Regions from separate parts of the Marinobacter sp. LQ44 genome, predicted to be linked through region 3. Evidence: predicted binding sites of a transcription regulator. Region 3 holds the regulator's gene; each other region holds the start of a gene.
What was found. The regulator sigma-54, encoded in region 3, starts transcription at its own class of promoters, with help from an activator protein. The targets are predictions, from matches to a motif close to ANTGGCATNNANNTTGCTNT.
Positions count from the first base shown of each region.

Region 1 (7,918 bases), 980 kb from region 3:
GCGGGATTGAGTCAGCGAAGGGCGATTTCATCTGTTTTCTGGACTCGGACAATGCCTGGCTGGTAAGCAAGCTGGACAAAGCGCTTGAGGCATTCAGGGATAACCCCCAGGCCGACATTGTCTACGGCGACTATATCGTGATAGACGCGCAAGGCGCGGAGCAGGGCGTTAACCGGATGAAACGCTATTCCGGGCGTATTACGCCCCAGCTACTCCAGGACAACTTCGTGAGCATGAACACCACCATGACTCGGAGGCGCTGTTTTGCGGAAATGGGTGGGTTTGATAATGCTGATCGGCTGGCGGAAGACTATGGTCTCTGGTTGCGTTTTTCAACGCGCTATCAATTTTTGTATTTGCCCGAGGTACTGGGATATTACCGTGTGATGGAGAACCAGATCTCCAGTGACAAAGACAGCCGTTTCAGGGCTAACGAGCTTATAATCCGGCATTTCCTCGGCGCTTTTCCTCAGGCACTGAGCCGGCGTGAGGCTCGCCATGGGATGAGTGGGTTCCTGGTGCGTAAAGGGCGATACGAGCTTTCTCAAGGTCGGTATCGAACGGCGCTTAAAGAGCTGGCAAGGGCTGCCACGAACGATCCGTTTTGGTCTGGCCCCTGGCGGCTGGCCATCAAGATGCTGGTGAGCTCCGCGTCTCGGGGGCGAACATGACGTTTACCGTTCGCAGGCTCTCGGAGGATGACTTCTTTGGCCTCAAGGCCAGTTGGGGTGAACTGCTTGAGCGCAGCGATGCAGACCCGTTATTTATGAGCTGGGCATGGCAGGTCTCCTGGTGGGAGACCTGGAACCAGGCGCTGGAACTGGAACTGCTGTTATTGGGTGTCTACAGCGAGTCTGACGAACTGGTTGGCCTTGCTCCGTTGTATTTGAAGTCGGTCAGAACGCCTTTGGGCTGGCGGGTTCGTCGGCTCCATGTGATTGGTAACGCCTGGAAGCTCGGCCCTACTGTGCGAACCGAGTACGTTGGGCTGATTGTGGATCGCACATATCAAAAGCCTGTGATGAGGCGACTCGCCGATTGCCTGGCTGGGTTCGCCTGGGACGAGATGATCGTGGCAGATGCGTCGCCCAGATCCATGAATTTATTGGAGCCGGCGCTGTCAGAAAGTACGAGTATTGCCCGGCTGGTCAGAAGCGAAGCGGAAGGGGTTCTTGTTCCAGTTGAGTCTGGCTACAGGCGTTGGTTGGAACGACTGGGAAAGAACACCCGCCTGAAGGCGTTCAACCGCCGAGCAGTGTTCGAAAGCGAAGTTGCAGGTGAATATGTTCCCTGGGACGACCCTGAGAGCTTTTTCCAGGAGTTGAATCAGTTCCATCGTGAGCGTTGGGGCAAGCCTTGTTTTGACCGGCACGCGGTGCGCTTTCATCTGACTTTCCTCAGCCGGTTGGGTGTTGGCCAATTAGCCAGGCTCTCGGCGCTGAAGGCCAGGGGGCAGGTGGTCTCAGTGCTCTATGATGTACAGGCGGGCAACCGTGTATACAACTTGCAGGCGGGCTTTATGGAGAGTTTCCACCCAAAGCTGTCGCTGGGCACCCTGCATTTAGGCTACGCCATCGAGGCCGCATTTCATGATGACACCGTGATTGGTTACGATCTACTGGCCGGTTCTGGTAAGAATACGTTTTACAAAAGCCGCTTTCAGGGCGAGCAGGTGGTTTTTACCACAGTGGAGTATGTTCGTTCTCCAGTGTTAAAACTGGCGTATGGTGTCCGGGCCTGTTTGCCCCAACAACTTGTGTCTTCCGTTAATCGATTTTTTCGTCTTTAGGCAGGTGTAGTGATGAGCAGGGAATGGATTCCGAGTCCGCAGGTAGTCAGGCAACTTTGGCCTTTTCTGGCGACCTTCTGCCTTATTGTTCTAGTCACTTTCCCGACGATCGAAGGGATTGTGTCACGCTGGCTCAAACTGGATGAGTCCTACTCTCACGGATTCTTGTTGGCCGCGATTTCTCTGTTCCTGACTGCCCGGGCAGCAATGATCCATCCGGTTAAAGCCGGCTTTTATCCTTTTTGGCTGGTGCCGCTCACGGCGTGCTTTGTGGTGTACTGGCTGGGTGGGTTGATTCGCCTTCAGGCGTTACAGCAACTGGTTATGGTGCCCATGTTACTCAGCGCCTTCGCGGTATTGATGGGGTGGCGCCAGGTACGGTGGTTTCTGGTGCCCCTTGGGCTCCTGTTCCTGACCGTTCCGGTCTGGGACTTCCTTTCCTGGACGCTCCAGTTAATCACGGTCGCTGTTAATCAGTTCCTTCTTGGTTTTGCGAGCATTGAGTTTGAGGTTGAAGGGGTCTTTGTTTACCTGATTGGCGTAGGCACCTTTGAGGTCGCGCATGGGTGTTCCGGCCTGCGTTATCTGCTGGTTGGGCAGGCGCTCGTACTGATTTACGGAGAGATGTATCTTTCCCGCCTGAGGTCGCGCGTCACCTTGTTCTGCCTCGGGGTCGCGTTTGCGCTGGTTGCGAATTGGATTCGCGTATTCGTTATTATCTATCTGGGTTATGAGACGAACATGCAGTCCAGCCTGATCGATGATCACGACAACTTCGGTTGGTGGGTGTTTGCCGGTACCCTGGTGCCGCTCTACTTCATAGCACGACGTCTTGAAATCAAAGACGATTTGGCGATTGCGCAACAAAAGGCTAGAGAGCCGGAAAGCATGTATCCGAGCGGAAATCCGGCCATTGCGGTTGTGGTCATCATGATTGCAGGGCTTTCCACCTGGATTGCGCTGCCAGAGCGGACGTCGGCCGTCAGTTCTCAACCGGCGGCGTTGGCCCTGGACCTGAGTGAACATTATGGGCCCGTATTCGGGGCGCAACTGGCGGGCTGGAGACCTCAGATACGCAACCCGGACCGTGTGTATGTTCAAACACTGTTCGACCGGGAAGAGGTCCGGGCGGGGCAGGGTGCTGAAGTGACGTATTATTTTGGGGTCTTCACCTATGAATTCCAGCGGCACAGAGCAGAGCTGATCCAGTACAGTAATCGCTTGTATGATCGGGAGGTTTGGACGCCCGAGCACTTTTTTAATGTTCCAAACTCTCAGAACCTGCCGGTGCAGGGTATTACCTTACGCAACCGCATGACAGGCCAGAGGATACATCTGGGCTACACCTACCTCGTACAGGGGCAGTGGGAAACTGATCAGTGGCGGGCCAAGCTGGCGCAGGTGTCAGGTTTTTTCAACCACCGTGATGATGCCAGTCTGCTGATTACTGCGATTAGTTGTGAGAACTGCAATGCTGAAGAGGCATTGACGGGTTTTATCGAACGGGCTTTTCCTGAGGCGCTCGCCCGGATTGGTCTTGAGGTTGTTCGGCCAGTTCGTTGACGGCCTTTGTGAGACGGCTCAGGAACGCTTGGTGATTCAAAGCATACCACTGGGTGGCATTGTGGGCTATGCGATCCAGGTGCTCTGGCGATTCGCTGAGTGCCTTGTCTATGACCTTCTGCAGGCTGCGTTTTGAAACCTTAAACCGGGTGCCCAGCCGGAAAGGCTGGTTTTCCTCTGGCTCTGCAAGATAGCCGCGACACTCTTCAACCAGTTCATTCATCGGTGGGGCATCCGTGGTGACCGTTACGCATCCGTTTGCCAGCGCTTCAGCCAACACCTGCCCGTAACCTTCTACCTCTGATGGCAAAACCGCAAAGCGCGCCTTTTGCCACAGCATTTCTATTTCCTGATTGGTCAGATTGCTTGCGATTTCAATGTTATCGCTGCTGTAGTCCGAAGCTTTCAAGTGTTGGCTGATAACGATCAGTTTCGGCCACTCCGGATGTTGTAGCCAGCAATCTAGTACTGCACGCGTGCCTTTGAATTGGCTGTTGCCGGCTATGTGTATTGCCAGATTAGGGGCTTTATCTGCCAGCCTTGGGGAGGATGCTTTTTCGGTACCGGTAAACCCCAGATATGCCGCATTCGAATGCAGGCGGGAAAATACCTCAACGGCGTGCCGGGTTTTGCATTGAATACGGTCAACAAACCGGAGGTAAGGCAGGCGTGACTCTATGAACCACTCTTGATTGGGAATCAACCAGTGGTTTCTGCTGCGGTTGAGGTTGGACAGCTGGAGGTTTTCCAGATGGATGACCAGTTCCACCTTTGACTTACACGGCTTTGCCTTCGCGATGGCTGCTCGGATGTTGTAGTAAAGATTGCCGACACTCTTTGGCAAATACCGGCTGATGAGTCGATACCGGTAGTGGGACAGCCGGCTTCGCCATTCCGAAGTTGGTGGAAGGTTTTCTACCCGACAATCGTGGCCCATGGATGTAATTGTGGACTGAAGAATATCAGCATCTTTTTTTAACCCGCGCCCACTGCTGGCATAAACGATGAGGATGTCCATGGGTCACCACCAGAAAGAGAAAAGCCCTGCAAAGGCAGGGCTTTAAAGCGTAGCACAGCGTTGCATGTCAGGCTTTTTTACGGCCCTTCATACGCACTGCGATACCGGCCAGGCCGAGGCCCAACAGAGCCAGGGTGCCAGGCTCAGGGACTTTGGATGCACGAACGGCAATAACCATGTCGTCATGGTTATCATCGCCAACGTAGCCATCGTCCAGGCTGATGATGAAGTAATCCTCTTCAACAAAGAACAGGTTGAAGTTTGTGCTCGAGTTCGGCTTGGCGATGTTATTGAACTGACCGCCATTATTTGCGTCGTTCTTTATTTCAACACCGGATCCGTTAATGAATTTGAAATCCAGCAGTGCTGCCAAGCCTCCGTAGAAGACGGCACTGAAAGAATCGTCGGGAGTGCTGTTGGTATCGAATACCAAAGTGTCACCCCAGTAGAACTGGTTGTTGTCGGCTGCTTCTTTGCCAAGGTAGGTAAAGGTCAGCTTGAACGGATCTGCTGAGGTTGAGGTGAGGTTGTGCCCGAACAACACTGAGTCACCAACGCTATATAGCGGGGCGTCAGCAGTCCAGGTGCCGGCAACGCGGGTTGCGTAATCGTTATCGCCGGGTACGGTTTGCTCGGCGGCTGCGCCGGGGGCATTTCCGTTGGCAACGGCGTCAATGTAGGCTGCCTGTGCGAAACCGGAAAAACCAACTACGGCTGCCAGTGCGATGCCTTGTGTAAGTTTGTTCATTTGAGTCACTCCTCCAGTGAGTGGTCGAATTTTTACAACACCCTTTAACTAAAGCAGATAGCGTGCCAGATTTTAACCCATTGATTTTAAAGAATTAAATTTTTCTTTAATCTGGGCGATGTAAATTAATTCGACGATCTCTCTTTTACTGCACACTGTACTGAACCGGATCTGACGGTTCGCTACTCAGTCCGTTGGTGTCAATCACCCTTATAGTGAAGTACCAATCTCCCGAGGAGAGCCCTTCTATCCTTGCTTCAGTTGTGCCCGCTGGAACCTCCAGGATCTGGGGCATGTTTGTTGGCGCTTGGCCGTAGTTGATCACATACCCGGAGATTTCGCTGAGTGAGATACTGCTGCCGTCTACGCGTGTAAGGGGCGGGGTCCAGGATAGCGTGACACTGCCCGCGCTGGCGCCATTATCAGATGGTTCGCTGGTTACCGGCGCATCCGGTTCAGATACGGTCTCAAGTGTGTACGGGTGAAGTCCTGACTGGTAAGCCTGCAACACGGTAATACCGCTGTCATTAAAGACTTGATCGGCGACAGGTTGTAGCAGCGGTAAGCCGTATCGGAGCTTGTACAGGTCGTCTATGCCGTCGTTGAGTGAGCTGTCGCTGGTGGGGCTATCAAGAGAGAGGGTTTGCACCACGTTTTCCGGATTAAGGTTTTGCCCGGTCGCTGTATCGGATATCACCAGACTCGCAGAGGCGTCCCATCCTGATTCAAAGTATTCCATAGTTACCGCTACGGGAATCTCGGCCGGGAGGCTGGCAGTACTGGTATAGGTGGTGGCTGATTGGTTTTTCCACTGATTGATGACCAGGTTGCCATCAAGGAAAAGGCGAACACCGTCATCCGTTCTTGTGGCAAACGTGTATTCGCGCGTGCCTTCCGTGTGCGGTGGAGTAAACCAGCCCTGCCACCGAATACTGAAATTATTATTGGGCATATTGGCAGACGGGCTGCCACTTCCCCAGTTGAAATTAATGGAGTTGTCTCGCTGAGTGTAAACAAAGCTGTCAAAGTTTACGCCTGTGAAATACTGGCCAACGTATCCTGGCTGATAGGTTGCCTCAGGTGCAGGGAAATCTTCAGGGTCCAGTGGGTTTGTGCCAGCAAGGTATTCCTCGAGTACAGAGTATCCGTCTCCATCCAGGTCTCGCGAGGCATCGGTTGGGTCAGTGGGATCAAGGCCGTAAGCGTATTCGTAACTATCGGGAATGCCATCGCCGTCGGTATCTGCAAGGTTGGGATCTGTGCGCGCCCAGAATTCATCCAGTGCTGTAAGCAGGTCTCCGTCGGTGTCTGACATCGCATCCGCTGGGTCTGTAGGGTCCAGGCCATAATAGATTTCCCAGTTGTCGTAGAGGCCATCACCATCTTCATCCAACGGTGGATATTGGGCGTTATACGGCAAGCCTTTTTCGCCATCGAAGAAGCCAATTCGGTAACCGAGCTCATAGGCATCTTCGGTGGTCAGTTCAGGTTGGGCACCTGGCTTTTTTTGCGCAAAGCTGTGCAGGTAAGGGCCGTCAATCACTTGTTGATTCAGCCCGGGCCCGGACCAGGCCACGGTAAAGTGGTCATCCCAGCCGCCTTCTTTGTGTCTCAGCTCGAAGTAGTATTTTTGCCCGGCCTCAAGGTAATGAATGCCCGAAGTTTGTGAGCTGTAGCGGGTGAAGTTATCGAGGGGGGTCGCCATGGTTGAGGCGATTCGAACGATATCTTCCGGAGACTGTGAAGGTGAGAGCCAGAGTTGAGTTTCGTCGTCACCTGCAATGTAGAAGGTGTATTCACCCGTTGTGGGGGGTTCTAAATAGCCACGAATCAAGGTGCCGTAATTGTTGGCCCGGTTGGCTGCGCGCCTTAACTGGTTGAGTTCTGTAATTTCGTCAGGTGAGTCCGGAAATTTTTCGGCATCTACCATGCTTTGAACATAGTTGCCCGATATGCCGTCAAAATACCAGACATCCACCTTTCCCGGTTCGCTGACTTCCGGAATAGCAGCAGTAGGCGGTAGTTTTTCAATGTCCCGAAACTGCCAACTCTGGCAACCACCGAGGAAAACCACCACCACACCGAGGCCGAGAATCTTCTTGGCAGCCATAGCTCACCTTCCTTGCGCAACGATACATTGTGTAAAGTATTGTTGCAGTGTGTTAGGGCTGCCACCGAGTCTTAGGAACGTTTCGCTATCTGCCTACCGCGCTTATAGCGTTAACCTCTGTCAGGCCTCGTTATCCAGCTTGGTCAGAATTCGCCTGGCGTCGTCATCCCTGCCGGCTGCCCTGTAGGCCTCCACCAGATGCATGGCAATTTCGCGGGAGCCTGGGTCCAGCTCGTGCGCCTTCTCAAGCACGACAAGGCTTTGTTGGTGCTCACCGGATTCAAACAGTATCCAGCCATAGGTATCCGCCACCGCTGCGCTGTCGGGGACCAGTTCGTAGGCTTTCCTGGCAGTGTCCAAGGCCCGATTATCACCCGTTTCGTAATACAACCATGCCAGGTTGTTAAGGGCTACCGCATTGGTCGGGCTGAGCGATACCAGCTGTTCGTAACTCGCCTTGGCTTTGTCTTGTTGGTCCGTCTGCTGATGTGCCATGGCCAGGCTGAGCATGATTCTGGTGTTGTTCGGGAACTGCTCCCTGGCCTGTTCAAGAGATTCCAGTGCCGCGGTGGGTTGGCCTGCACTACTGAGTGCTCTGGCTCGGGCAACTTGCAGCTCTGGGGTGTTTCGTTTGGTGAGTGCGAGCTGATAGAGCTCAGCGGCTTGTTGGTGTTCACCTTGGCTCTCGTA
Region 1 covers NZ_CP014754.1:65,019-72,936, forward strand. The annotation lists gene ASQ50_RS00300 (glycosyltransferase family 2 protein) at 1-671, shown strand, start outside; gene ASQ50_RS00305 (GNAT family N-acetyltransferase) at 668-1,789, shown strand; gene ASQ50_RS00310 (exosortase/archaeosortase family protein) at 1,802-3,352, shown strand; gene ASQ50_RS00315 (glycosyltransferase) at 3,285-4,370, opposite strand; gene ASQ50_RS00320 (PEP-CTERM sorting domain-containing protein) at 4,438-5,118, opposite strand; gene ASQ50_RS00325 (PA14 domain-containing protein) at 5,264-7,228, opposite strand; gene ASQ50_RS00330 (tetratricopeptide repeat protein) at 7,349-7,918, opposite strand, start outside.
Region 1: the regulator sigma-54 is predicted to act here: its motif matches at 5,169-5,188, upstream of ASQ50_RS00320 (PEP-CTERM sorting domain-containing protein).

Region 2 (7,918 bases), 510 kb from region 3:
TATCCGGCCCAAGCGTATCGTTGATGGCTTCCACTACCCGGCGGGCGGTGGTGAAGTCGGCTCTCATCAGGTTGAAGGTTATGGTGTCGCCACGGGTAAACGGCGATTCCACTTCACGCTCGATGGTGGCACCGTTGGGAATCCGGCCAACACTGGGCACGTTCACCGTAATCCGGGAGCCATCCTGCCCCTGGGCACCAAAGCCACCCACCACCAGGCTGCCCTGGGCCATGGCATACACCTGGCCATCAGCGCCTTTGAGCGGCGTCATCAGCAGCGTGCCACCCCGCAGGCTGTCTGCGTTACCGATGGAAGACACGGTGATGTCCAGCTCCTGGCCAGATTTGGCAAAAGGCGGCAAAGTGGCACTGACGGTAACCGCCGCCACATTAGCCAGGTTCGGGTTAACGCCATCCGGCAGAGTGATGCCGAACTGATTCATCATGTTGCGGAAGGTCTGGTTGGTGAACGGCGCTTTATCGCCGGTACCGTCCAGGCCCACCACCAGGCCGTAACCGATCAACTGGTTGTTACGGACACCTTTTACCTTGGCCAGATCCTTCAGGCGGTCAGCCATCACCGGAGAGGCACACACTGCCAGCAACGCAAATACAGCAATTATTCTGCGCATCATAGCGGCCACCACTCACTGTTGAAGAACCGGGCCAGCCAGCCCATCTGGTTAGCCTGGTCAAAGTCGCCGGTGCCGCCGTAGGCGAAGCGCGCATCTGCCACCCGGGTGGAAGCCACCGTGTTATCCGGTGCGATATCCTGAGGCCGAACCATGCCGGTCAGGCGGATATACTCGTCCCCATTGGTCAGCGACAGCCATTTCTCGCCACGGATGCGAAGCACACCGTTCGGCAGCACTTCGGTGACAGTGACCGTAATACTGCCCGCCAGACTATTGCTTTGGTCTGCTTCAGCAGCACCGTTGAAATCCCGCTCAAAGTTCGCCCTGGCATTCAGGCCAATGTTGGCCTTACCAAAAATGCTCGGCTCAGGAATGTTCAGTTCCTGGTCTTTGGTAATACTGGTTTCGGCGCTCTTGCTGGCCCGGGTTGATTCCTGCAGGGTCACCGTCAACACATCACCGATGTTCAGGGCCTTGGTGTCACCGTACAGGTTGTAGTTACGGGCCGGCTGGAAGATTGCCCCGGAATCTGGATCCCGCTGCATCATGGCCTGAGCGCGTACCGGTGCAAATGCCGGATCATCCGGCATGGCCCGAGGCCGGCTCATGGCAGTGCAGCCTTGCAGAACAATCAGCACACCCACCAGTGCCAGGGTGGCGAACCGTTCTTTCTTGAAGGTGTGATGAATGGTGTTCATAACTTACCCGATGTTATTGGTAATGAACTGGAGCATCTGATCGGTGGTGGACACCACCTTGGAGTTCATCTCATAGGCCCGCTGGGTGGTGATCATATTGACCAGCTCTTCCACCACTTCGACGTTGGATGACTCAATGGTGCCCTGCTCGATATTTCCCAAACCAGCCAGCCCTGGCTCACCCTCTGCCGGGTCGCCACTGGCATTGGTTTCCTTGAACAGGTTGTTGCCGATGGCCTGCAAGCCCTGAGGGTTGATGAAATCCACCAGGGTGATCTGGCCAAGGTTGATCGGCGCGGCCTGGTCATCGGTCACCACGGTTACGGTGCCATCCTTACCAATCGTGATGTTGGTCGCGTCTTCCGGCACGTTGATGTTGGGTTCCAGCGGGTAGCCATCGGGCGTTACCACATCGCCGTCGGCATTCAACTGGAACTGGCCATCGCGGGTATAGGCGATCTGGCCATCCGGTAGCTCAATCTGGAAGAAGCCACGGCCATTAACGGCCAGGTCCAGCGGCTGATCGGTAATCTGCAGGTTGCCCTGGCTGAACTGCTTGGCAGTGCCAACCACCCTCACCCCGGTACCCAGTTGCAGGCCAGACGGAAGCTCGGTGTTCTCAGTGCTCAGACCACCCGGCTGCCGGTTGATCTGGTACAGGAGATCCTGGAATACCGCCCGGTCACGCTTGAAGCCGGTGGTGTTCACGTTTGCCAGGTTGTTTGAGATGGTGGACATGTTGGTGTCCTGTGCGCTCAACCCGGTTTTGCTGACCCAAAGTGCTGGATGCATTGCTCTACTCCTTACCCGCCGGCTGCAGCGGCGATTCTTTGCCGCTTGTGGCCAGTGGATGATCTGATCTCAGTGTTATCAAAGGTTCTGCAACAGTCGTGCCGCAGCCTCGGAATTCTCGTTAGCAGTCGACATGACCTTCACCTGCATCTCGTACTGACGGGATAACTGCAGGTTGGCAATCATTTCTTCCACAGCATTAACGTTCGAACTTTCCAGAAAACCAGTGGCGACGCGCATAGCGGCATCCGGCGGCTCCGGGCCATCCAGGGCCTGATCCGGCTTACGGCGGATGAATCCGTCCAGCCCCTTCTCGAGGGCATTGCCGGGCGGGTTCACCAGTTTCAGGCGGTCCACTTCAACCAGCTGATCCGGCGGGCCACCCACGGGCACAATAGAGATGGTGCCATCTGCCCCCACCTGCAGGTTGTCAAAGGGCGGCAGGGCCACGGGGCCACCATTGCCCAGCACCAGCTCACCGCTGGCGAGGCGAACCAGGCCGTTTACATCCACCTGGAGGCTGCCGCTGCGGGTAAACACCTCTTCACCCAGATCGTTCTGCACTGCCAGCCAGCCATCGCCCTCTACGGCAACGTCCAGCTTGCGACCGGTGTCCATCAGGGCGCCGGCAGAGAGATCGGTGCCGGGGCGCTCGGTCATGGCGTAGGCGCGGGTGGGGTGGTGTTCACCAAAGACAGGCATACTGCGGGCCTGGGCAAAATCCTTTTTGAAACCGGTGGTGTTCACGTTTGCCAGGTTATTGGCATGGGCACGCTGGGCCAGCATGTTCTGCTTGGCGCCAGACATTCCAATATATAGGGCTTTGTCCATGGGCAAACTCCTGCCGGAATTTTGACTGTTTCCAGTCATCCTGCAGGAGTCATGCCATGTTTATGGAGGGACGTTACCGGAGGTTGATGATGGTCTGGGTGACCGCATCAGAGGTTTCAATGGTCTTGGCGTTAGCCTGGTAATTGCGCTGGGCAATGATCAGGTTCACCAGCTCTGCGGAGAGGTCCACATTGGACTCTTCCACCGAGCTTGCCTTAATGGAACCCAGGGTACCGGTATCCGGCGCGCCGATAATCGGCTGGCCGGATTCAAAGGTTTCCACCCAGGTAGTCTCACCCACCGGCGACAGCCCGTTGGTGTTGTTGAATGAGGCCAATGCTACCTGCCCTAGGGATTTGGATTGCCCGTTGGTATATCGTGCAAAGATCACACCCTGATCAGACACGTCCAGGCCAGACAAACGGCCGGTGCTGTAGCCGTTCTGGCGCTGGTCGTTGACACCAAACGCAGCGCCATATTGGGTGGTGTTCCCAAGATCTACGACAAAGGCGGACGTCGTTGGCGGCTCCGGAATGGGAGTAACCACTTCCTCGCCGGCCAATGGTGGGCCGTCTGCACCATTCGGCTCTCCGTTCGGGTCCTTCGGAACCCAGTCGGTAACCACAATCTCACCGTTCGGGTCACCGTTGATGGACTGCAAGGTGCCGTCTTCGTTGAAGCGCGCAGTGTACGGAGAAGTATCTGTACCGGCCACGAGCTCACCATCAATCTGAAGGTAGACCGACCATTCACTGACACCCACGCCGTTACCCGGCGAAGGATTCTTGACGAAGAACTGGGTCAGTTCGTGGGAATTACCCAGGCTGTCAAAAATGGTGGTTGAGGTAGCATGGTTGTAGGTTCTCTGATCCAGGGGATTGAAGGAATTGGTAATCCGCAGGTCGCCACCTGCAAAGGCATCGGCAATCTCGCTGCTCGCACCAGCCGGAAGAATGTCCTGAACCGTGCGATCAGACTGAATGTTCACATCACCCTGGAACACCTCAAGAGGCTGGTTGACCCCCGCATCGGTGCTGGCAAAACTGATACCCACATCAGAGCCTCGGTTATCAATAATCCGGATGTCGCTTCCACCATCAACCAGGGAGGCAGACAGGCTTGTGGCGCTAGAGGCGTTGATAGCGTCTACCAGCCCCTGCAATGAACTGACCCCGCTGAGTGAGATAGGCACATTCTGGCCGTCCAGCTCTATCCGGAATTCAGTATCGCCGGCCGCTAATGCATCTTCCAGATCAGTAATCGAGAATTCCTGGCCCAGGCTGACCGCCGTGGTGGCAGAGGCAGACAGACCACGCTGCTGGTTGATGATGCCCGCCGCATCCCGTGCGGAGGTGCCAGCGGGAATAGTGATGTCTGGCGAGTTGGTACCATCCGAGTAGGCAACACGGAACACATCATCTACGGTGATATCCCCCATAGACACCGCCTGGAAATCCACCACTCGGCTCTCCAGCACAGATTGCCGGGAATCCAGGTTCAGATCGGATCGCAAATTGGTGGTACGGCGTGGCGCCAGGTTGTCGGTTTCAATCTGAAGATCACCCCGAATACCAGACAGGTTGCCGTCGTTATCTGCAGTAAAACCCTGAACCCGCATGTTCTGGTTATTGGTCACAAAACCGTCTTTATCGATTCCAAACTGGCCAGCCCGAGAGTAGCGGATCTCGCCATTGTTATTCAGGATAAAGAAACCATCACCACTGATGGCCATGTCCAGGCCATTATCGGTAAAGCTGATGTTGCCCTGGCCAAAGGACTGCTTGACGTCCTGAACGCGCACACCATCACCGATCGGGTTAGTGCCGCCACTCAGAAAGCCGCTGGCGTACAAATCACCGAACTGTACCTTGCTGCCTTTGAAGCCCACCGTGCTGGCGTTGGCAATGTTGTTGCCGGTGACATCCAGATCGACCGAAGCTGCCCGAAGGCCGCTCAAACCTGTATTAAATGCCATGACTTATACCTCCTGGTCTGACACCGGATCAGTTAATTTGTTTGACGTCGGACAGGGCAATGGAACCCATACCGGCAAGATTGAGGGTAATGGAACCGCCCTTACCCAGGGACACACTGTCCACATTGGCGCTAACCATGGTGCCGAGCTGTTCAGGACCGGACGGATAAGAGCCCTGCGCGACAATCTGGTACGGTCCAGGCGGCAAAGGATTGCCGTTGCCGTCCTCGCCATCCCAACGGAACGACACCACACCGGCCTGGCTACTGCCCATATCAATCTGGCGAACCAGCTCACCACTCTGGTTCATTACCGACAAGCGCAGCCCACCGGTAGATGCTGGCACTTCGATGGTTCCGGTAATCTCGCCATCATTACCCAAAATTCCCACATTGGAAGGAGCAAGAACGGTCTTGCCAACCATTGCAGACGCCTGCAGCGCCTGGCTGGAACGGAACTGTCCGGCCACATCCTCAACGGTACTCGACAGGTTCTGCATTTCTTCCAGAGAGCTGAACTGCGCCAGCTGAGCGATGAAATCACCGTTGTCCTGAGGGTCAAGCGGGTTCTGGTTCTTCAACTGGGCAAGCATCAGCTCCATGAAAGCATCTTTGCCAAGCTCGCTGCCGCCACGGGCTTTGTCGTCCTGCTTGATCTGATACTGGCTCAGTACGTCTGAGGCCGATGCGGAATTCACTGCACTCATGACTCACTCCTCACTATTTACTGCTGACCCAGCGTCAGGATTCGTTGCATCATGGACTTGGCAGTGTTCATGACGTCCACATTCATCTGGAAGCTGCGGGAGGAAGACATCATGTCTGCCATTTCCTCAACCACATTCACATTCGGGTAGAACACGTAACCGTCTTCATTGGCAGCGGGATGGTTGGGCTCGTAGCGCATCTGCAACTCTGCATCGCTCTCCAGGATTCCCTCAACCCGTACACCGGCACCGGGGCCGTCGTCCAGGCTGGTGCCGAAGCCCTGCTGTTGATCCGGGTTCAGCATGGCCTGCTGAATGGCGGCGAAGACTGGTTTGCGTGCCCTGTAAGCATTCTCGGTGCTGGAACTGGCAGTCTCGGCGTTCGCAATGTTGGAAGCCGTGGTATTCAGCCGCAGGGATTGTGCGGTCATGCCGGAACCGGCGATGTCAAAAATGTTGCCCAGTGACATGGCAATCTCCTCAAATCGTAAATGACTGCGGCTTACTCACCCTTCAGGGCTTTGGTCAATCCGGAAAACTTGCTGCTCAGAAACTGGAAGCTGGCCTGATAGTCCATGGCATTGCGCATGAAGCGGCTCTGCTCTTCCTGGGCATCCACGGTATTACCATCGACAGACGGCTGGTGCGGATTGCGGTAAAGCAACTCGCCGTCACTGCCGGGGCTGGAGGTGTCCATGTGGCCTTGGTGAGTGGTCGCCATTTGCAGACCACTGACCGACTCCTGGGCTTTCTGCATCATCGCCCTGAAATCGATATCCCGTGCCTTGTAGCCCGGGGTATCGGCATTGGCCAGGTTGTTGGCGAGTACTTCCGCACGCTGCACCCGGGCCTGAAGTGCGTGCTCGTGAATACCCAATGCCTTATCAAATGTAATTGCCATGACTGCCTCCGGAATTCTGCACCGGCACCGCTTGAACGGCGGCTTGCCGGATTTGCGTTCTGGAAGAGTCAAAGCAAAGGTGGTGCCAGTTTTCGAGAGTGCTTGGGCGCCAGGGCTTCTGGAGGGATGCGATCAGATTTTGAGCGGCAACGGAGAAGGGTTCAGAGCAAAGGCGGCAAACCATTTCCCTTGGCGGTTAAACGGTTTGCCGCTATCAAAACATCAGCGGGAAGCTCACCAACTTTCCTGGCGCCCGGGCCCACGCCATACCTTTACAAAATCCCCGGTAGCCGGGCGTGGCACTGAAGGTTTCTCAACCGACACCGTACCGGTATACAGGAAGCCGACGACCGTTTCCCCGGGCTCTAAACCCAACCCTTCAAGCACATCGGGATGGTAGGCCACCCCCCCGGTGCGCCACATCACGCCGAAACCAGCATCTTGTAGGGCAAGGCCGAGAAAGCTCATGCCCGATGCGGCAGACATAAGCTGTTCGACCTCCGGCACTTTCGGGTGGGATTTGGGCGTTGCGATTCCTACGATCACCATCGGTGCCCGCAGCGGCGCCCGCCGGGCTTTCTCGATTTCCTGCTCACTGGCGCTATCAGGACATGCCTTGGCGAACAGGTCTCCCAGGGCCTGCCGGGCATCCCCTTCCACCACAAGATAGCGCCATGGCCTCAGTAAGGCATGGTCCGGTGCCCTGGCGGCACACTGAAGGGCCACATCAACTATACTCCGCGGCGGTGCCGGGTCTTCTAATCGTGGTTCGGATGCTCTTTCGAGTAAAAATCGGGTTACAGACGTCATACTGGCTCACAGTCAAGATGGCTGTATCTGTTGCCCTAAGGGCAAAGATGCCTCAGCGAATTGTGGGTTATACGTAATACTGTTAACCTTTAGTAGTAACTACACATAGAAAAATAACCACCAACAACGATAACGTGTTCGGCGGCATACAATGAGTGACCAACAAGCTTTTCGCAACTGCAGGGCCCTGTATTCCTGCCACCGGGAAGACTCGGTTCTGACATGATGAGCGCACAGGCCGATTTGCGCAATGTCGCCAGCAGCGCGGGTAAGCTCGCTTCCGCGGACATCCACGACCACACCGTGGCCATTCCGCCCATGCCGGATTACAACGGCCGAATCATCGCCTACACCGCAACGGCCGCGATTATTGTCGCCGGAATCCTCCAGGGCGTGTTTCAGCAATGGTTGCTGTGGTTTGTGGCCGGCGCACTTACCTGGCCGCACATCGCCCATTTGCTGACCAGGCGTACGTTTCTTCGCCGCTCACCACGAATCCGGCAGAAGATGCTGTTTCTCGACTGCGTTATTGGTGGCACCTTCATCGGCCTTATCGGCCTGATTGCCATTC
Region 2 covers NZ_CP014754.1:530,995-538,912, forward strand. The annotation lists gene ASQ50_RS02470 (flagellar basal body P-ring protein FlgI) at 1-634, opposite strand, end outside; gene flgH (flagellar basal body L-ring protein FlgH) at 631-1,332, opposite strand; gene flgG (flagellar basal-body rod protein FlgG) at 1,336-2,124, opposite strand; gene ASQ50_RS02485 (flagellar basal body rod protein FlgF) at 2,203-2,955, opposite strand; gene ASQ50_RS02490 (flagellar hook protein FlgE) at 3,029-4,930, opposite strand; gene ASQ50_RS02495 (flagellar hook assembly protein FlgD) at 4,959-5,636, opposite strand; gene flgC (flagellar basal body rod protein FlgC) at 5,654-6,106, opposite strand; gene flgB (flagellar basal body rod protein FlgB) at 6,139-6,537, opposite strand; gene ASQ50_RS02510 (nitroreductase) at 6,772-7,347, opposite strand; gene ASQ50_RS02515 (adenylate/guanylate cyclase domain-containing protein) at 7,570-7,918, shown strand, end outside.
Region 2: the regulator sigma-54 is predicted to act here: its motif matches at 6,608-6,627, upstream of flgB (flagellar basal body rod protein FlgB).

Region 3 (7,918 bases):
GGATAATCGAAGCGGATGAAGGTAGCCTCCGGCAAGACGATGATCAGGTGATTCTGACAGGCAACGTTGTCGTGCTCCGGCAAACCGACGACTCGGAAGCCACCCTGAAGACCGAATCGCTGACCCTGGATAACCGACAAGGCACAGTACACACCGATCAACCGGTCACCATTACCGAACCGTTTGGCGTGACCCAGGCCAATGGCATGAAAGCCTGGGTAAACGAACGCATACTGGAACTCAATTCCCGGGTGGAAGGGCAATATGAAACCGTCAGGTAACCTCACACACCGATTGTTGTCGATAATGGCGGCACTGCTACTGGCCGGCCCGGCATCTGCGTTTGATCTGGACTCCGACACCCCCATCAAGGTTAGCGCCGATTCGGCCCGCCTCGACGATACCGAGGGGACCGCCATCTACACCGGCGACGTTGAACTGGTCCAGGGAGCCACCCAGCTGAACGCAGAACGGGTGGTGCTGTATCGAAGTCCCGAGGGCCTCAACCGGATTGAGGCGAGCGGCGAACCTGCCCGATATCGCCAGCCGGCACGGGAAGGCGAGGCCATGACAGACGCCCGGGCGAGAACCATCACCTGGTCGGCGGCGGAAAACCGGCTCACCTTCGAACGCCAGGCGGTGATTGAACAAGGCAACAATGTGTTCCGAGGTGACATCATTCAATACGACACCGTGCGCCGGGTGGTCACGGCAGAAGGCGGCACGCCTTCGGAAGAAAGCTCTGGCCGGGTGGAAATGGTGATTCAGCCTCGCAGCTCCAGCAACCCCATAAACGAATAGGTTACTGATGGCAGTTCTCAGGGCCAGCAACCTGGCAAAAAGCTACAAACAGAAAAAAGTGGTTCTGGATGTATCTCTGGAAATCCGGTCTGGAGAAATCGTTGGCCTGCTCGGCCCTAACGGCGCCGGCAAAACCACCTGTTTTTACATGATTGTCGGGCTTGTGCCCTCCGACCGCGGCCGAATCACCATTGACAGCCAGGACATCACCCCGCTGCCCATGCATGGCCGGGCGCGCAAAGGCATTGGCTACCTGCCCCAGGAAGCCTCGGTTTTCCGAAAACTGACCGTGCGCGACAACATCATGGCCATTCTGGAGACGCGAAAGGGCATGAAACGGCCGGAGCGGGAAGCCAAGCTCGAGGAACTTCTCGAGGAATTTCACATCACCCATATCCGGGACAGCCTGGGTATGGCTCTGTCCGGTGGCGAGCGACGGCGAGTTGAAATCGCCCGGGCGCTGGCCATGGAACCGGCGTTTATTCTGCTGGATGAACCCTTCGCCGGGGTAGATCCGATTTCAGTCAGTGACATCAAACACATCATTCGGCATTTGCGGGACAAGGGCATTGGAGTGCTGATCACCGATCACAACGTGCGGGAAACCCTAGATATCTGCGAGAACGCTTACATCGTCTCCGGCGGCCATATCATCGCCTCCGGCAACGCAGAAGCCATCCTGGCCAATCAGCAGGTCAAGGAAGTCTATCTGGGCGATGAGTTCCACCTGTGAGCGCAAGAAAAACCCTCGGCGACCGAGGTCTGATTGTTTTGATGATCTGTAGCAAGTAAACTCGGCAAAGAACTTGCTTATACTGACACCAGTGAGCGGCAAGTAACCAGCGTACAACAATTTTTTTGCCTGACAGCAGGCAAGGTCACTACCGGGACACCCTTGATTTATGGATCTTGAGCCATGGTTATGAAAGCCTCATTACAGCTTAAGATGGGCCAGAGTCTGACCATGACGCCCCAGCTGCAACAGGCCATTCGCCTGCTTCAGCTTTCCACCCTCGACCTCCAGCAGGAAATCCAGCAGGCACTGGAGTCAAACCCGATGCTGGAAACCTCCGAGGATGACGAGCAGTCTGACACCCCTGATACGGACTCCGATACCCGGGACGAGCACAAAGACCGGGATTCCGACCACGATGAACCGGCCACCGAGACCGCCTCTGACTGGGATGAAAATGAAAACGGCCCTGACTGGTCTTCAGAAACCGACATACCGGATAACATCCCCGACGACCTGCCCGTAGACACCGCCTGGGACGATATCTACCAGTCTGCACCGGCGCCAGCCAGCAAAGGCGAAGACGAGAACGAATCGGATTTCGAAACCCGCAATTCGCCGGCAGAAACCCTCCAGGACCACCTGGAATGGCAACTCAACCTGACCCCCATGAGCGAACGTGACCAGGCCATCGCCCACGCCCTGATGGACGCAGTGGACGAACGCGGTTACCTGACCTCACCGATTGAGGAAATCCATTCCGGCCTGCAGGATGAAACCGAAGAAGACCCCCTGGAACTGGACGAAGTGGAAGCGGTTCTGCACCGGCTACAACATTTCGACCCGCCGGGTGTGTTTGCCCGCGACCTGCAGGAATGCCTGCTGATTCAGCTCAACCAGTTGCCACCAGATACTCCCTGGCTTCGACAGGCCCGCTTGGTGGTTACCCAGTTCCTGCATCTGCTGGGCAACCGGGATTACGCGCAACTGCTGCGCCGCAGCAGACTCAAGGAAGATCAGCTGCGCGAGGTTCTGGCCCTGATTACCAGCCTCAACCCCCGCCCGGGCGACGTGGTGGACCGGGCAGAGCCGGATTACGTGATACCGGACGTCATCGTACGAAAACACGAAGGCCGGTGGCGAGTTGAGCTCAACCCGGAGATCGCCCCGAGGATTCGGGTCAATGCCAGCTACGCATCGCTGATCCGCCGCGCGGATAGCAGTGCTGATAACACCTACCTGCGGGATCAACTGCAGGAGGCCAAGTGGTTCATTAAAAGCCTGCAAAGCCGCAACGAAACCCTGCTGAAAGTCGCCACCCGGATTGTTGAGCACCAACAGGGTTTCCTGGACCAGGGGGAGGAAGCAATGAAACCGCTGATCCTCTCCGACATTGCGCAGGCCGTGGAAATGCACGAATCCACCATTTCACGGGTCACCACACAAAAGTATATGCACACACCCCGCGGTATCTTCGAGCTGAAGTACTTTTTCTCCAGCCACGTCAGTACCGCTGAGGGTGGAGAATGTTCCTCCACCGCAATACGTGCGATGATCAAGAAACTGATTTCAGAAGAAACTCCAAAAAAGCCGTTGAGCGACAGCAAGATTGCAGCCATGCTTGGAGATCAGGGCATCAATGTGGCCCGGCGCACCGTTGCCAAATACCGGGAGGCCATGCACATTCCTCCTTCAAACGAGCGCAAACGACTGGTTTAATGTTTTTGCCGGTGCACGAAGCACCGGACACGCAGCCCGGTGGCAACACCGGCATGATGACAACAGGAGACGCCTATGCAACTCAACATTTCAGGCCATCACGTAGAACTGACCCCTGCACTGAAGGATTACGTCAACACCAAGTTCGAGAAGCTGGAGCGTCACTTTGACCACATCAGCAACTGTCAGGTGACGCTGGAAGTTGAGAAGGTACGTCAGATGGCCGAAGCCACCCTGCATGTCATCGGTGGCGAGATCCACGCAAAGGCAGAAAGCGAGGACATGTACGCCGCGATTGATTCGCTGGTGGACAAACTGGATCGCCAGATCCTCAAGCACAAAGAAAAGAATGTAGACCGGATGCACGGCAACGGCTGAGCGCGCCCTTCGCGCCGCCTTACCGGGTGTTTCAATGATACGAGCTGCGGCGGGGAATACCGGCCGCAGCCTTTTTTTTACGGAATCACAGTCGATCCATGAGCGATACATCCCTGACCATCGACAACATTCTGGCTCCCGAACTGACGCTGTGCCGAGTGCCAGCCTCCAGTAAGAAGCGGGTACTGGAAACCATCGCAGAGCATATTCATCATCAGGATGAAATCCTCAGCGACACCGAGATCTTCAACAATCTGGTTTCTCGCGAGCGGCTTGGCAGCACCGGTATCGGCCAGGGTATCGCTATACCCCACTGCCGCCTGGAAGGGCTGGACCGTGTGATCGGGGTGCTGATGACGCTGGAAGAAAGCATCGACTTCGATGCCATCGACAATCAGCCGGTCGATCTGGTGTTTGCCTTGATCGTGCCCAAAGAAGCCACCAGTGAACATCTGGAGCTGCTTAGCCAGCTGGCCGAGAAATTCAACGACAACGGCTTCTGTGAACAGCTTCGCCAGTGTCAGGATTCAGCGTCCCTGTACCAGCGTATGACAGCGGCATCCTGACAAGCAGTAGCACCAACTTAAGCAGGCAGGAGCGTCCATCATGAAACTGATCATCGTCAGTGGCCGATCGGGGTCCGGTAAGAGTACCGCGTTGCACGTACTCGAAGATCTGGGCTTCTATTGCATAGACAACCTTCCCATCGGACTGCTGTTCCCGCTAACCCGGGAGGCGGCGCAGCAGGAAGCGCCTGGGCGACTCCGGAAAATGGCCGTCAGCATCGATGCCCGCAACCTGTCTGCCGAACTGGCCAATTTCGAACAGATCTATCGCCAGCTGCGCGATGCCGGAGTCGTTGTCGAGATCATATTTCTGGATGCCGATGAACAGTCCCTGCTGCAACGATTCCACGCCACACGCCGAAAGCACCCCCTGAGTGATGACAAAACCTCTCTTCGGGAGGCCATCGCCAACGAAAAGGCTCTTCTGGAACCCCTGTCAAAACTGGCAGACCTGTACATCAACACCACCGGCATGTCGATGTATGAACTTCGTGACATGGTCAAACAGCGGGTGGTGGGAAGAAAGGACCAGGAGCTTGCACTGCTGTTCCAGTCATTTGGTTTCAAGCATGGCGTACCGGTTGATTCCGATTACGTTTTCGATGTGCGCTGCCTGCCGAACCCATACTGGGACACCAGCCTGCGCAAATACGTCGGTACCGATCAACCCGTTATCGAGTTTCTCGAGCGGGAACCTCTCACCGGGCAAATGGTGGACGACCTGATCCGCTTCCTGGATACCTGGCTACCTTCGTTCGCCGACAGCAACCGAAGCTACATGACCATTTCCATCGGCTGCACCGGTGGCCAGCATCGTTCCGTCTATGTTTGTGAGCAACTGGGCCAGCATTTCCGTACCCGATACAGCAACGTGCAGGTTCGCCATACCGAGCTGCCCCACCTTCAAGCCCGCGGGGAGATCTGATCCGCCATGATCTGCCGCCCCGTCACCATCATCAATAAACTGGGTTTGCATGCCCGCGCCACCGCTAAGCTGGTGGCCACCGCCTCCGGCTTTGACAGCCAGGTGCGGATACGCGGCAAGGGCCGGGACGTGGATGCCAAGAATATCATGCAGGTGATGATGCTGGCCGCCAGCCAGGGCACCGACATTGAGCTGGTCGCTGATGGCCCCGATGAGCAGGAAGCCATCGATGCGCTCATCGAACTGATTGATGATTATTTCGGCGAAGGGGGTTGAACCAAGCCGGGTTCGTTATTCACCTACAATCCTTTCTCACCTGAAGCCGCTAACTCCGCTATAATGCGACAGTTTTCTGATTGCAGGTGGTTTCATGACCGATATTCTGGAAAAAAGTCAGGCCCGCCAGCGCCTTCGCTCCCTCAGTGAGGCCCTGGACAGTGGCGCGCTCAAACAGGTTGCCCGCATCCTTAACGGCGGCCTGAGCCCCAGCGATATCGCACACCTGCTGGAATCCTCCCCGCCCCGCCAACGCGCCCTGCTGTGGAACCTGGTCGATAAGCAACTGGAAGGGGAAGTCCTCCAGTATCTCGGTGACGACATCCGGGCCTACTTCCTGAGCCAGCTGAATGCCCAGGAGCTGGCCGATATCATTGAGGATTTTGAGTCCGACGACCTGGCCGACCTGCTCCAGCAGCTGCCAGACACGGTGATCCAGGAAGTCCTGGACACCATGGACGAGCAAGACCGGCAGCGGGTAGAGGAAGTGCTCGCTTACCCCGAGGACACTGCCGGCGGCCTGATGAATACGGACACCATCACGGTGCGCCCGGATATCAGTATTGACGTGGTACTGCGGTACCTGCGCCGCCACCGTAACCTGCCCCCCATGACGGACAGCCTGATTGTGGTCAGCCGGCGAGACGAGTTCATTGGCATGCTGCCCATCACCCGTATGCTGGTGTCCAACCCCGCGTCCACAGTTCGTGAGGTGATGGACACCGATATCGAGCCGATTCCGGTCACACTCTCAGACACGAAAGTTGCCACGCTGTTCGAGCGCTACGATCTGATTTCGGCCCCCGTCGTGGGGGATGACAACAAACTGCTGGGCCGTATCACCATCGATGACGTGGTCGACGTTATCCGGGAAGACGCTGATCATTCGCTGATGAGTATGGCCGGTCTTGACGAGGACGAAGATACCTTCGCCCCCGTCATGAAAACCACTCGCCGGCGGGCAGTCTGGCTCGGCATCAACCTGATTACCGCGTTCACTGCCTCAGCGGTTATCGGCCTGTTCGAAGAGACGATCGCCAAGGTTGTGGCGCTGGCGGTGTTAATGCCCATTGTCGCCAGCATGGGCGGGATTGCAGGCAGCCAGACCCTGACACTGGTAATTCGTGGTATGGCGGTGGGTCAGATCAGCGGAGCCAATGTTGGCTGGCTATTGAACCGCGAATTCCTCTCCGGCGTTCTCAATGGGCTGCTTTGGGCGGTGGTTGTGGCGGCCGCCGCCGTGCTGTGGTTCCAGGACTGGCTGATTGGCGCGATTATAGCCGCTGCCCTGATTATCAATCTTGTAGCCGCGGCACTGGTCGGCACGGTCTTGCCCCTGTTCCTGAAGTCCAGGAACATAGACCCCGCCCTCGCGGGAAGCGTCATCTTAACAACCGTGACCGACGTTGTCGGTTTCATGGCCTTCCTGGGGCTGGCCACGATCTTCTATGCGTAAGGAATCTACCATGAGCCAACCTGATATTAACCCGCACCACGAGGAGCTCGAGGAGGATTTCGGCCCGAGCAAATCCCAGATCAAGCGGGAAATGCATGCGCTCCAGGACCTGGGTAAACAGATGCTGGATCTTAATGACGAGCAATTGGCATCCCTTGACATCAGCGACAGTCTGAAAGCAGCGATCGTCGAATCAAGACGCATTAATCAGCGCGAAGCCCGCCGGCGACACCTGCAATACATTGGCAAGATCATCCGGCAGGAGGATGACCCGGAGGCACTGGCTCGGGCCATTGGGGCCTTCCATGCGGGCAGCGACGAACATACCCGCCGGCACCACTTGGCCGAGCGCTGGCGCGACCGGATGATCTCCGAGGGTGACCGGGTGGTGGGTGAGTTTATTGACTACTGCCCGGCGGCTGACGTTCAGCACCTACGCAACCTGGTTCGTAACGCCCGCAAGGATGTGGAGAAACAGAAAAATACCGGTCAGGCCCGAAAACTGTTCCGGGCCCTCCGGGAATGGATTGACGACGCAGAGCAGTAAAGCAACCCGCTGAGCGGAGTTCTAAGTTAAAGACGGCGGTGCTCCCAGACCGGCATTCTGGCCCGAACCTGGTTCAGTTTTTCCATATCCAGGTCTGCCACAACCAGGCCTGGGCCCTCATCCAGTTCCGTCACCACCCTGCCCCAGGGGTCACAGATCAAACTGTGGCCATAAGTCTTGCGTCGCTCACTGTTTTGCCCCCCCTGGCCGGGGGCAACCACCCAAACCTGGTTCTCGATGGCCCTGGCTTTAATCAGTGGGTGCCAATGGGCGTCTCCAGTTTGCCAGGTAAAGGCGCTGGGCAGGCACACCCACTCGGCACCCTGTTCCCGCAGCGCCCTGAACAGTTCAGGAAACCGCAAGTCGTAGCACACAGCCATCCCCAGCCGGCCGGCGGGAGTATCCACGGTAACCACCTGGTCACCTGGCTCGAAGGTATCCGACTCCCGGTATTGGCCATGGGAATCCTCTACCATGGCGTCAAACAGGTGAATTTTGTCGTAACGGGCAACTTCCT
Region 3 covers NZ_CP014754.1:1,040,864-1,048,781, forward strand. The annotation lists gene lptC (LPS export ABC transporter periplasmic protein LptC) at 1-281, shown strand, start outside; gene lptA (lipopolysaccharide transport periplasmic protein LptA) at 265-801, shown strand; gene lptB (LPS export ABC transporter ATP-binding protein) at 809-1,534, shown strand; gene ASQ50_RS04870 (RNA polymerase factor sigma-54) at 1,724-3,253, shown strand; gene hpf (ribosome hibernation promoting factor) at 3,329-3,631, shown strand; gene ptsN (PTS IIA-like nitrogen regulatory protein PtsN) at 3,730-4,197, shown strand; gene rapZ (RNase adapter RapZ) at 4,238-5,122, shown strand; gene ASQ50_RS04890 (HPr family phosphocarrier protein) at 5,129-5,398, shown strand; gene mgtE (magnesium transporter) at 5,493-6,854, shown strand; gene yjgA (ribosome biogenesis factor YjgA) at 6,865-7,401, shown strand; gene ASQ50_RS04905 (carbon-nitrogen hydrolase family protein) at 7,428-7,918, opposite strand, start outside.